DNA from 2 places in the Hahella sp. KA22 genome. Region 2 is predicted to be linked to the other one. Evidence: riboswitches for the same ligand, from Rfam matches in the RefSeq annotation. Region 2 holds a riboswitch; the other holds the start of a gene.
The links. Region 2 has a riboswitch for cobalamin ahead of EUZ85_RS30950 (CbtB domain-containing protein). Riboswitches for the same ligand answer to the same signal wherever they lie in the genome.
Positions count from the first base shown of each region.

Region 1: linked by a shared signal. The riboswitch ahead of EUZ85_RS01825 (ribonucleoside-diphosphate reductase subunit alpha) and the one ahead of EUZ85_RS30950 (CbtB domain-containing protein) in region 2 are both predicted to bind cobalamin.

Region 1 is NZ_CP035490.1:397,229-402,583, reverse strand. It holds gene EUZ85_RS01845 (pilin) at 1-157, opposite strand, end outside; gene EUZ85_RS01840 (type II secretion system F family protein) at 182-1,162, opposite strand; gene EUZ85_RS01835 (pilin) at 1,166-2,137, opposite strand; gene EUZ85_RS01830 (hypothetical protein) at 2,383-2,682, shown strand; cobalamin riboswitch at 2,761-2,983, shown strand; gene EUZ85_RS01825 (ribonucleoside-diphosphate reductase subunit alpha) at 3,108-5,355, shown strand, end outside.
Region 2 is NZ_CP035490.1:6,948,620-6,953,974, forward strand. It holds gene EUZ85_RS30930 (M12 family metallopeptidase) at 1-413, opposite strand, end outside; gene bluB (5,6-dimethylbenzimidazole synthase) at 564-1,214, opposite strand; gene cobD (threonine-phosphate decarboxylase CobD) at 1,223-2,311, opposite strand; gene cbiB (adenosylcobinamide-phosphate synthase CbiB) at 2,312-3,256, opposite strand; cobalamin riboswitch at 3,360-3,572, shown strand; gene EUZ85_RS30950 (CbtB domain-containing protein) at 3,597-3,773, shown strand; gene EUZ85_RS30955 (CbtA family protein) at 3,895-4,698, shown strand; gene EUZ85_RS30960 (ATP-binding protein) at 4,703-5,355, shown strand, end outside.

The DNA of each region.
Region 1 (5,355 bases), 410 kb from region 2:
CACGCAGTTCGCCCACGATGGTGACCGCCTCAGTGATCTGCGCCCGAGTGATGTATATCTGGTAACTGGGCAAGGCGACGGACGCCAGGATGCCGATGATGGCGACCACTATCATTAATTCGATGAGGGTGAATCCGTTTTGTGTTTGTTTGCTCATAATGCTGCCTTTGCCGAGTAGAAGTTAAATTGCGGAGCCTAAGCCAAATATTGGCAGGTAGACGGCGAGTACGGTCGCTCCAACCAGTATGGCTATTAAGGTGCTGACGCCTGCGACGAATTTGGTTTTGAAGGAAGCCAGAGCCGCGGAGTACGCGACGTTGAGTCGCTCGAACTGATACGCCAACTCCTGTTCCAGCGCGCCAGTTTTCAGGGCGATCATCAGATCCAGATATTCCGATTGTGAGAGCTTTTCTTCCAGACTGGCGCTGGAACAGAGTTGTAGCGCCTCGCGTAAGGACGTTTCCGCATCCAGACCTGAGCGGTTAAGCAGGTAGGCGTTGGCGAGCCAGATATAACGCAGATGGGCGTTGGCGATGGAGGACAAACCTGGGACGCGTTGCATGAAGTCCGGCATGGGCCTCAACTGTCGAATACAACCGACCGCCTTGAACCCAATCCAAAATAGCGGAGCCAAACCGATCAAGACGAAGATCCAAACTGACTGAAACGTCTCCATGCCGGATATCAGCGCCAGCGTAAATGCTGGCAGCTCCATATTCATTTCACTGTAAAATACCTGAAATCCCGGCAATACCTTGATGAGCAGGACGCTGAAAATAAAGATGGCGATCATTAACAGGACGAAGACGTAGCCAAGCAGACTTTGCAGTCCGTCCCAAACGCCACGCCAGGATATTTCCATAGCGTGAGAGTGGGTGATATAGCGTTCCAGAAAGCCGGGTAGCGAGCCGCCTCTGGCGCGCACGATGGCGGCGAGTCGACTTATGTCGTAGAAGGGACTGTCCTGATAAGGCGTCGCTTGTAGGCTGACGTCACCCTGCAATACTTTTTTCAGTTGCTCAACCTGGGGCTGTGCGTGAGCCGGCAGGAGAGGCTCCAGTCGGGCCAGCGCCTGTTCTAGAGAAAGCCCTTGTTGAACCTGATGGTTCAAGTGCCGCAACAGTTGGCTTAGATTTGAGTTTGGTGATGAAATAAGGATCACGGTTTAACCTCTACAGATATAGGGGAGTTGCTCCGGAGGCAGCGAGCTTTTGTCGTCGCCGTAGACTTTGCGTGGACCCGAGTGGGCTGACGCGCATGTCCAACCCAGGGTGCGCAATGCGCCATCAGGATTACTGACGACGGATCGAAAGCTGATGGTTCCAGGCGTTTCTTCAGCGAGCGGAGAAAATGTAAAGTGCAAGGCTCCGCTAGCATCAAGTTCAACAGGCTGGAAATAAACCGCCTCAACCTCGCTCAAAGCATACAGTTTGTCTCGCTCCGGCCAGACGCCGGAGAAAGCGTATTTTTCCGCCATGTCTACTCTGACCCCTCCCAATAAACTAAAGGCCTCGGTTAGACGAGCTTTAATAATGGTCTGGCGTCCGGCGTCCAATGCGAAAGTCAAAGCGATGCAAATCACGGCGATACAGGTAAAAATCTCCAGCCAACGAAAGCTTTTAACAGTCTGGAAAGACGGTCTGAAAACGAGGACGTCGTGGCCAGATTGCAGCGGCGAGCCGGCGACGATTACGGAGACGCTTGCATCCGACTGAGCCGAAGCTGTTATGAACTGCTGGTTGACCCATCTTGCCCGCCAGTTCAAATAGGTCAGAAAAGGAAAGGCGGACAGAATAAACAGAGGATGCAATGCCTCCGCGAGCGTAGAGGCTGTTATCACTGCTGCAATATAGAGCGCGCTGGTCCATGGGCCAAGCGAAGGATCTGAGCGGCCCGCCAAGGAGGAGCTGCGCGCGAGATTACCAACCAGAGCAGGAATAAAAAAGTAAAAGAACAGCCCGCGCAGCGGCGGCCAGATAGGATCTCCCGATATAAGCCGATACTTGCGCCAATTCATGTAATGCCAGAACAGCTCGTACGCGCCCAGCGTTAACACATACAAAAGACAGTGCAACCACATGGGGGGCGCAAAATAAGGCGTCAGTTTTTCTTTGAAAAAGCGGCGTCGTTCAGGCAAATCCAGTCCTTAATGCGAAGAAGAAAATTATTAGCAGTTTAGCTGATTTGTATCCTGAACTGCTTTTAATTCAGGTAATTACCCGCTTATTTTTTGGGGTGACAATGAGGTTTGGCAAACTTCGGCTGCTCGACCGCCATGAAAATCGTGGATATGTGAATGTCGCCGTTAGGGATGTCAGTGTGGTTTAGCTGTATTGACGGCGACGGCTTACTGTATAGAATGGCCGCCTTTTGGGAAATCTCATGGATTTGAATCTAATCGTTGGCGTTCTGATCGAGAGTGCTTGCCTGTTCGCTGCGGCTAAGCTGCTGAAAGTCTCGCTGGCGTTTATTGAGGCATTCTTGATCGTTCTTGCGGCGGCTTTGATTGGACTCTTTGTCTATGGGCTGCCTGGTTTGCTTCTCGCGATTGGATTCTATCTGGTTGCATTAAAGCTGATTACCAAAGCGGATGCTTATTCAGAGATTTTTATTCTTACACTCATAGGATTAGGCGTCCAGGCGCTACTGAAAAAGTTCTTATTCGCCGTCATTCTGGCCTGATTTCAACCCATACGCCCACGGTTTTGCTGTATGGCGTTGCCTCTACATCTAGTATTTACTTTTAGTATTCAAAACAATATATTGTGCCTCAGCTATGGTTCACGCCTGTTCAAAGGTTGTGCTAAGAGGGAATCCGGTGAGAGTCCGGTACTGACGCGCAGCGGTGTGGGGGAACGAAAGCGACGCGGGCGGAAACGCCCACGCACTGTCCTGAAAGTGGATGGGAAGCGGTCGCCGTAGGTTCGCAAAAACGTGTAAACGCCCCCGAGTCCGAAGACCTGCCATGCTGAAGTTATTCATGCCTTCGCGACTCAGGGTAATGATAAAGCGCCGCTTTGTGCGAGGCGATTTTTGTCCTGTCTGCGCGTCGCTTTATGTCCCTAATCGTGGAGGTTCGGCCAGAACACGCGATAGAGGACAATTCCATGACCGGCAGTTTTTCGTCCCCCAGTGAGGCGCGCGCCTCCAGTTCCCCATCTGTTTCATCCGAATCACGCACTCATAACGCCCTGCTGCAGGTGATCAAACGCACCGGTCAGGCTGCGCCGTTTGACGACCGAAAAATCGCCATGGCGGTGACCAAGGCGTTTTTGGCGGTGGAAGGACAATCCGCGTCCGGTTCGCCCCGTGTGCGGGATTCCGTAGAAAAACTGGTTAAAGATATCGTGGCTCGCCTGCGCCGCCGCAGCCCGGAAGGCGGTTCGGTGCATATTGAAGAAATTCAGGATCTGGTGGAGTTAGGCCTGATGCGCGGCGGCTTCCACAAAGTGGCCCGCGCTTATGTACTGTATCGTGAAGAGCATGCCCGTCAGCGCGCGCCTGCGCCAAGCGAACAGGCAGGGGAGACGCATCCCGATATCAATGTGAAATTCACTGACGGCTCAGAAGCGCCTTTGAATATGGGACGTCTACGTACAGTGATCAGCGATGCCTGTGCGGATCTGGACGGCGTCAGCGAGGAAAAAGTGCTGCAGGGCGCACTGAAGAACCTGTACAACGGCGTTAAGCATAAAGACGTCAACGCCGCGCTGGTCATGGCGGCGCGTCCTCTGATCGAAGAAGAACCTAACTATTCCTATGTGTGCGCCCGTTTGTTATTGGACGGTTTGCGTGAAGAGTCGCTGAGCTATCTGAATATCGCTGCGTCCGCCACGGAAACTGAAATGGCGGAACTGTATCCGTCTGCGTTCCGCGCCATTATCGAACGCTGCGTGGAGCATGAATTGCTGTCGCCAAGTCTGCTGGAATTCGATCTGGAACGACTGGGCGCCGCGCTTAAGCCTGAGCGTGATCGTCAATTCACCTACTTGGGGCTACAGACCCTTTACGATCGTTACTTCATTCACTGGCGCGAGACCCGCCTGGAATTGCCGCAGGCGTTTTTCATGCGCGTCGCCATGGGGCTGTCGGTGCAGGAAGACGACCCTAACGCTCGTGCGATTGAGTTCTACAACTTGTTGTCCTCTTTTGATTACATGTGCTCCACGCCGACGCTGTTCAATGCCGGCACCAACCGTCCGCAATTGTCATCCTGCTATCTGACCACTGTGCCGGATGACCTGGAGGGTATTTACGGCGCGATCAAGGACAATGCGCTGCTGTCCAAATGGGCGGGCGGTCTGGGCAATGACTGGACGCCGGTGCGCTCTCTGGGCTCCCACATCAAAGGCACTAATGGTAAATCCCAGGGCGTGGTGCCGTTCCTGAAGGTTGTGAACGACACGGCCGTGGCAGTGAATCAGGGCGGCAAACGTAAAGGCGCCGTGTGTGCTTATCTGGAGTCCTGGCACCTGGATATCGAAGAGTTCCTGGAACTGCGCAAAAACACTGGCGATGAACGCCGCCGCACCCATGACATGAACTCCGCCAACTGGATTCCTGACCTGTTCATGAAGAGGGTGTTCGAGGACAAGGAGTGGACGCTGTTCTCACCCAGCGATGCGCCGGATCTGCACGATTTGTACGGCTCCGCTTTTGAAGCGCGCTATACCCACTACGAATCCCTCGTGGAAAGCGGCGCCATCACCCTGTTCAAGAAAGTGCCTGCGCAGAATCTGTGGCGCAAGATGCTCTCCATGTTGTTCGAAACAGGCCATCCCTGGGTGACCTTCAAAGACCCCTGTAACCTGCGTTCGCCGCAGCAACACGTTGGCGTGGTGCACTCCTCGAACCTGTGTACGGAGATCACGCTGAACACCAGTCAGGACGAAATTGCGGTGTGTAACCTGGGCTCGGTCAACCTGGTCAACCACATTCGCAATGGCGAAATCGATCATGATCGTCTGCGCAACACCGTGTATACCGCAGTGCGCATGCTGGATAACGTCATTGACATCAACTATTACGCGGTTCCCCAGGCGCGTAACGCCAACCTGCGTCACCGTCCTGTGGGCATGGGCCTGATGGGCTTCCAGGATGCGCTGTACAAGCTTGGCCTGCCGTATAGCAGCGTCGAAGCAGTGCGCTTCGCCGATCAGTCCATGGAGCTGATCAGCTATTTTGCGATCACTGCTTCTTCTAATCTGGCGAAAGAGCGCGGACGCTATGAAACCTACGAAGGTTCCCTGTGGGATCAGGGCGTTCTGCCTATCGATTCTCTGGATCGTCTGGAGCAGGAGCGCGGCGCGGAATACTGCACGCTGGATCGTGGTCACAGTCTGGACTGGACGCCAG
Region 2 (5,355 bases):
TCATCGCGTTCGTGCTCATGAGCCAACCCCAAAGCATGTCCTACTTCATGGGGCAGCGATTTGATATTGGCTTTGCCATTAACCCCCAGCTTGGTGCTGGCGCCGGGAAAATACCCAATATCCGCAGAGTTGCTGGCGAAATTGAGGGTGGCCACGCCGTTACCCGCCGCGCCTACTTCAACGAATTTGATCAGCTGCGTGCCCCAATATTCCAGAACGCAGTGTTCCCAGCGGCGGAAAGTCGCGCGCACGGTCTGTACATATTCCCTGTCCAGCCCCTCGGGCACAAACACCTTCACCACGCCGTTCGGCCAGGGGCCGCCGACATTGGTTTCTCTTTCAGAGAATTTACCGTCCCAACTCATGCGGTAAACCATCGCGGTACCGCCGTTTCTTATACATCCCAATCCCATGATCCCACTCCTTTCTAGTTATGGATCGTCAGAGCTTAGCTCGTCTCAATAATGTTGCTGAGACGACGCCAATCCAATTTCAGTGCGATCCGGGGAGCGACGTTGGAGACGCCTTCCAGTCATGAGAGATTGTTATTTATTGTAATTCCGTCAGCCCGCGCCGCCCCACTGGTTGAACCAGACCAGCTCCTGTAAATCCTTGCGCTGGCTCCAGTTTTCCTGTTGCAGCATCGGCGCGTCATAAAATTTATCCACATGCCCCAGACACAGAATGGCGATCGGCTCGCTGCCCTCCGGACATTGCAGTAACGAGGCTAATTCAACGGGATCGAACAGCGACACCCAACCCATGCCAACCCCTTCACAGCGGGCCGCCAGCCAGAGGTTCTGGATCGCGCAGCTGGCGGACGCCAGATCCATATCCGGCATGGTGCGACGACCGAAAATATATTTTTCGCGGCGATCCGTGAGCATCACCACCAGCAATACCGGACACTCACGCACCCCCTCCACTTTCAGGCGCATAAACTCCTGGCCGCGTTCGCCTAGCGCCTCCGCCGTCAGCAGACGCTCTTTCTCCACCGTGGCGGCGATATCCCGGCGCAGACTGGGCTCGGTGATGCGAATAAAACGCCAGGGCTGCATGAAGCCCACGCTGGGCGCGTGATGGGCGGCTTGCAGAATACGCTGCAAAGTCGCTTCGTCCACCGGGTCCGGCAGGAAATGACGCATATCGCGTCGTTCGTAAATCGCGCGATACACCGCCTGTTTTTCTTCGGGTGAATAGCCGCTGTCCGTCATGAGTCGCCTTATCTGTCAGCGAGGGCGGCGGTCAGTCTCCCTGCGAGACCGGCGTCCTCCAAATCAAAAAGTCCAAACCGTAAATACGCCAGCTCCGCATTCACCCGCCAAAGGCGAATCAACACGCCCCGCTGCGCGCAACGTTCGAAAATCCGCTCAGCCTGCACTGTCGGCGTCAACACGGACACAAACAGCGGCGTGCGCCGGCAATCCTGCGCCCTCTTGAATACCGACTGCGCCAGAATAAGCGCCTGCAGGTCGCGGCTCACCAAGGAGAGCTTTTCTCGCATAGCGGTAATCCAAGCCTCATCGCGCAACGCCCGAGTCGCCACATATTGCGCGGCGCTGTTCACCGCCCAGGGACCAAGCCGGCGCTGCAATGCCGCCAGCCAGTGAGGCGCCGCCGCCACAAATCCCAATCGCACTCCCGGCCAACCGAAAAATTTGCCGAATGAGCGCAACACCACAATGTTTTCCGGCAGGGTCTCGCCCAGCAGGCTGGAATCTGTCTCCGCATCGGCGAAGGCTTCGTCCACCACCATCAATGCGCCCGTGGACTGCAGTCGCTGCGCCAACTCACGTAGCGCCGCCAATGGCGTCCTACGGGCGGCGGGGTTATTCGGATTAATCGCCACCAGGGCGCGCAAGTTTTCTGTCTGCGCCAGACGCGCCGCCGCTCCCGCCAGATCTCCTGCAGGGTAATGAATAATTTTGAAGCCTTGACGACGCCAGTGATGCTCATGTTCGCGATAGCCGACGTCCGGCAGCGCCGCCACACCTGGGGCGCAGCAGGCGGGCAGATGTTGAATCGCCCATTGCGTGCCGGGAATCGCCAGCAGGGAATCCGTCCCGTAATAAACGCTGGCGGCCTGTTGCAACGCCGGGTCGGCATAAGGCAGACGTCGAAACACCTCTGCCGGAATGCTGGTCAGCGGGTATGGAAAAGGGCTGACGCCGGTGGATAAATCCAGCCAGTCAGCGGCGGCAACGCCATACAGGCGGCTGTATTTATCCAGATCGCCGCCATGGACGGGAGCCGGCTCATCATCCTGAAGGTCCACGTGTCCGGCCCCGTTATCAAAGTCGCTCCCGTTCATTCAACCCGCTCCCCACAGCCATAGCACGCCCACTCCCAAAGCCACTGTCGCCGTCCACAACGCCAGAGAGCGATTGATCAGTCCACAGGCGCGCTCAATGGATTGCGCCGTGGCGGCGTCGCCGCAGCCCAGTGAAGGCCGATGCTGCAGACTGCCGTGATAGGTCGCCGCGCCGCCGAGCCGCACCCGCAGCGCGCCCGCGCCCGCCGCCATGACCGGCCCTGCATTGGGACTTTTCCATTGCGCGCCCTGAGCGCGCCAGCATCGCAGGGCGCTGTCCATGGCCCCGCAGCAGGCGTAACTGAAGGCGGTCAGACGGGCGGGAATCCAGTTGAGCACATCGTCAAGTCGCGCCGCCGCCCAGCCAAAACTTAAATAACGCGGGCTCTTATAGCCCCACATTGCATCCAGGGTATTGCTGAGGCGATACAACACCACGCCGGGAACGCCGGCGAGCAGAAACCAGAAGATGGCGGCGAAGATGGCGTCGTTGCCGTTTTCAAGAGCGGATTCCGTGGCGGCGGAGGCGATCTCCTCCTCCCCCAGTTCGGCGGTGTCGCGACTGACGATCATGGATAGACTGCGCCGCGCCGCCTCCGCGTCATGCCTGCGTAATGGCGCGGCGACCTGACGCACATGCTCCAGCAGACTGCGCCAACCGATGGCGAGATAAAGCACGAAGGCGGAAAAGATAATGTGTCCCCAGGTGGAAGACTCACTCCACGCGTTCGCCAGCCAGGCGAGCGCCGCCCAGGGCAGAATCGCGGCAGTCACCGCCGCCGCGCCAAGCGCGCGGGTTGCTGAGGAAGAGAAGTCGGCGATGCGAATCGCTCCCTCCACCCAACCGGCGTAACGCCCGAAACCAACCAAAGGATGCAGCCGGCGCGGTTCTCCCAACAGGGCGTCGAAAGTCAGGGCGAGGACAAGAATCAGCAATGTATCCATTGGTCAGTATGCGCCAGGCTCATGATGAGGCGGCCTATTCTCACCATGGTCCGCGCTCAATGCAACCCGCTAACTTGTTGACTTCCCCTGGGTTCAGCCAATAGCATATCCCGCTGACCAAGGTGCTCGACCACGAGATAATCGGGAAATCTGGTGCGCAATATGCTAATCCAGTGCTGCCCCCGCAACGGTAATCGAAAGTAATTTGCCAACGCCACTGTGTCGTCAGTTTTGACATGGGAAGGCGCAAATGTTGTGTCGAAAATGCTTCGACCTTTCGTAAGCCCGGAGACCGGCCTTGCTTTATCCACTGCAGTTCGTACGGGTAGGTGCGCAGATCATGCAAACTAAAAATCTCTCTCTTCCATTGCTGGCTTCCAATAACGCAGCGCTACAACTTATCGGCGCCATGTGCTTCGGCGGACTGATTCTGTTCGCAGTGGGCTTTCTGTCCATGGATGCGGCTCACAACGCCGCTCACGACACCCGGCACGCGTTTGCTTTCCCCTGTCACTAACAGTTACTGAATTCTGAGGCCCTGCCAGGGCCAGACGTTCGCCTGTCTAACTTGACGCCGCACCTCTTGTGCGGCGCTTGCGCGCATAGCGACGTCACACCGCATTGCATGAGGAAGAGACATGTTGATTCAGCGTATTATCCTGGCGTCGCTGCTGGTTGGCCTGTTGGCTGGCGGGCTGTTGAGCGCCGTACAACACTCCCAGGTCACCAGCATTATTCTGGAGGCGGAAACCTACGAAGGCGATGAAGCGCCAGAGCCCGTTGCCGTGGCGGAGCACCAGCACGCGGCGACGGGCGCCCATCACTCCCATGAGCACGATCACGGCGCGGCGGAATCTGGCGGCCATCACCATGGCGAAGACGCCTGGGCGCCAGAGGACGGTCTGGAGCGCACCCTGTACACCCTGCTTGCCAACGTGCTCGCCGGAATCGGCTTCAGTGCGCTCATGCTGGCCTGTATGACCGCCGCCAGACTCAGCGGCAAAGGCGGCGCAGGCTGGGGCGCGGGATTATTATGGGGACTGGCGGGCTATGGCGTTTTCTTTGTCGCTCCCGCCCTGGGACTGCCGCCGGAGATTCCCGGCATGCAGGCCGCCGCACTGGAAAATCGCCAGTTGTGGTGGATCGCCACCGCCCTGGTTACTGCGATCGGTTTCGCCTTGCTGGCGTTCGCACCGGCATGGAAAAAGCTGGGCGGACTGCCTCTGCTGATTATTCCGCATTTGGTCGGCGCGCCGCACGCCAATGCGCCGGAGTTCGCCGCCGCCAACCCACAGGCTCTGCAGGCGCTACAGATGCTGCATCATCAATTCATCACCGCCGCCACCCTGACCAACGCGCTGTTCTGGGTGATCGTCGGACTGGCCTGCGCCTGGTTCCTGCGCCGTTGGAGCAGCCAGGACGTCGCGCGGCAGGCGCGCTGAGTCAATGGACGTCGCCGCCCCGCCAGCTCTCGCCGCCTACCCATTCGCCGCGGTTGTCGGCCAGCAACCGCTAAAAACTGCGTTATTGCTCGCCGCCATCAATCCTCATCTGGGGGGCGTATTGATCAGCGGTCCGCGCGGCTCCGCCAAGTCGACGCTGGCGCGGGGACTGGCGGATTTATTGCCGGAGGCGGCGGACAAGTTCGTCACCCTGCCCCTGGGCGCGTCTGAAGAACGCCTGATCGGCAGCATTGACCTGCAACAGGCCATGGGCGAGCGACGCGTGCAGTTTAATCCCGGCCTGTTGGCCAAAGCTCACGGCGGCGTGCTTTATATCGATGAAGTCAATCTGCTGCCCGACCCCTTGGTGGACGCCCTGCTTGATACGGCGGCCTCGGGCGTGAACTTTGTCGAACGGGACGGCCTCAGTCACAGCCATCCGGCGCAGTTTATTCTGATCGGCACCATGAACCCGGATGAAGGCGAACTGCGACCGCAGTTACAGGACCGTTTCGGTCTCGCCGTCACTCTGGATGAAACCTACGACGTTGAACAGCGCATGGCTATCGTGGAGCGACGTCTGGCCTTCGAACAGGACCGCGAGGCCTATCTGGCGCAATGGCGCGACGCTCAGCAAGATCTGCAAACCCGCATCGC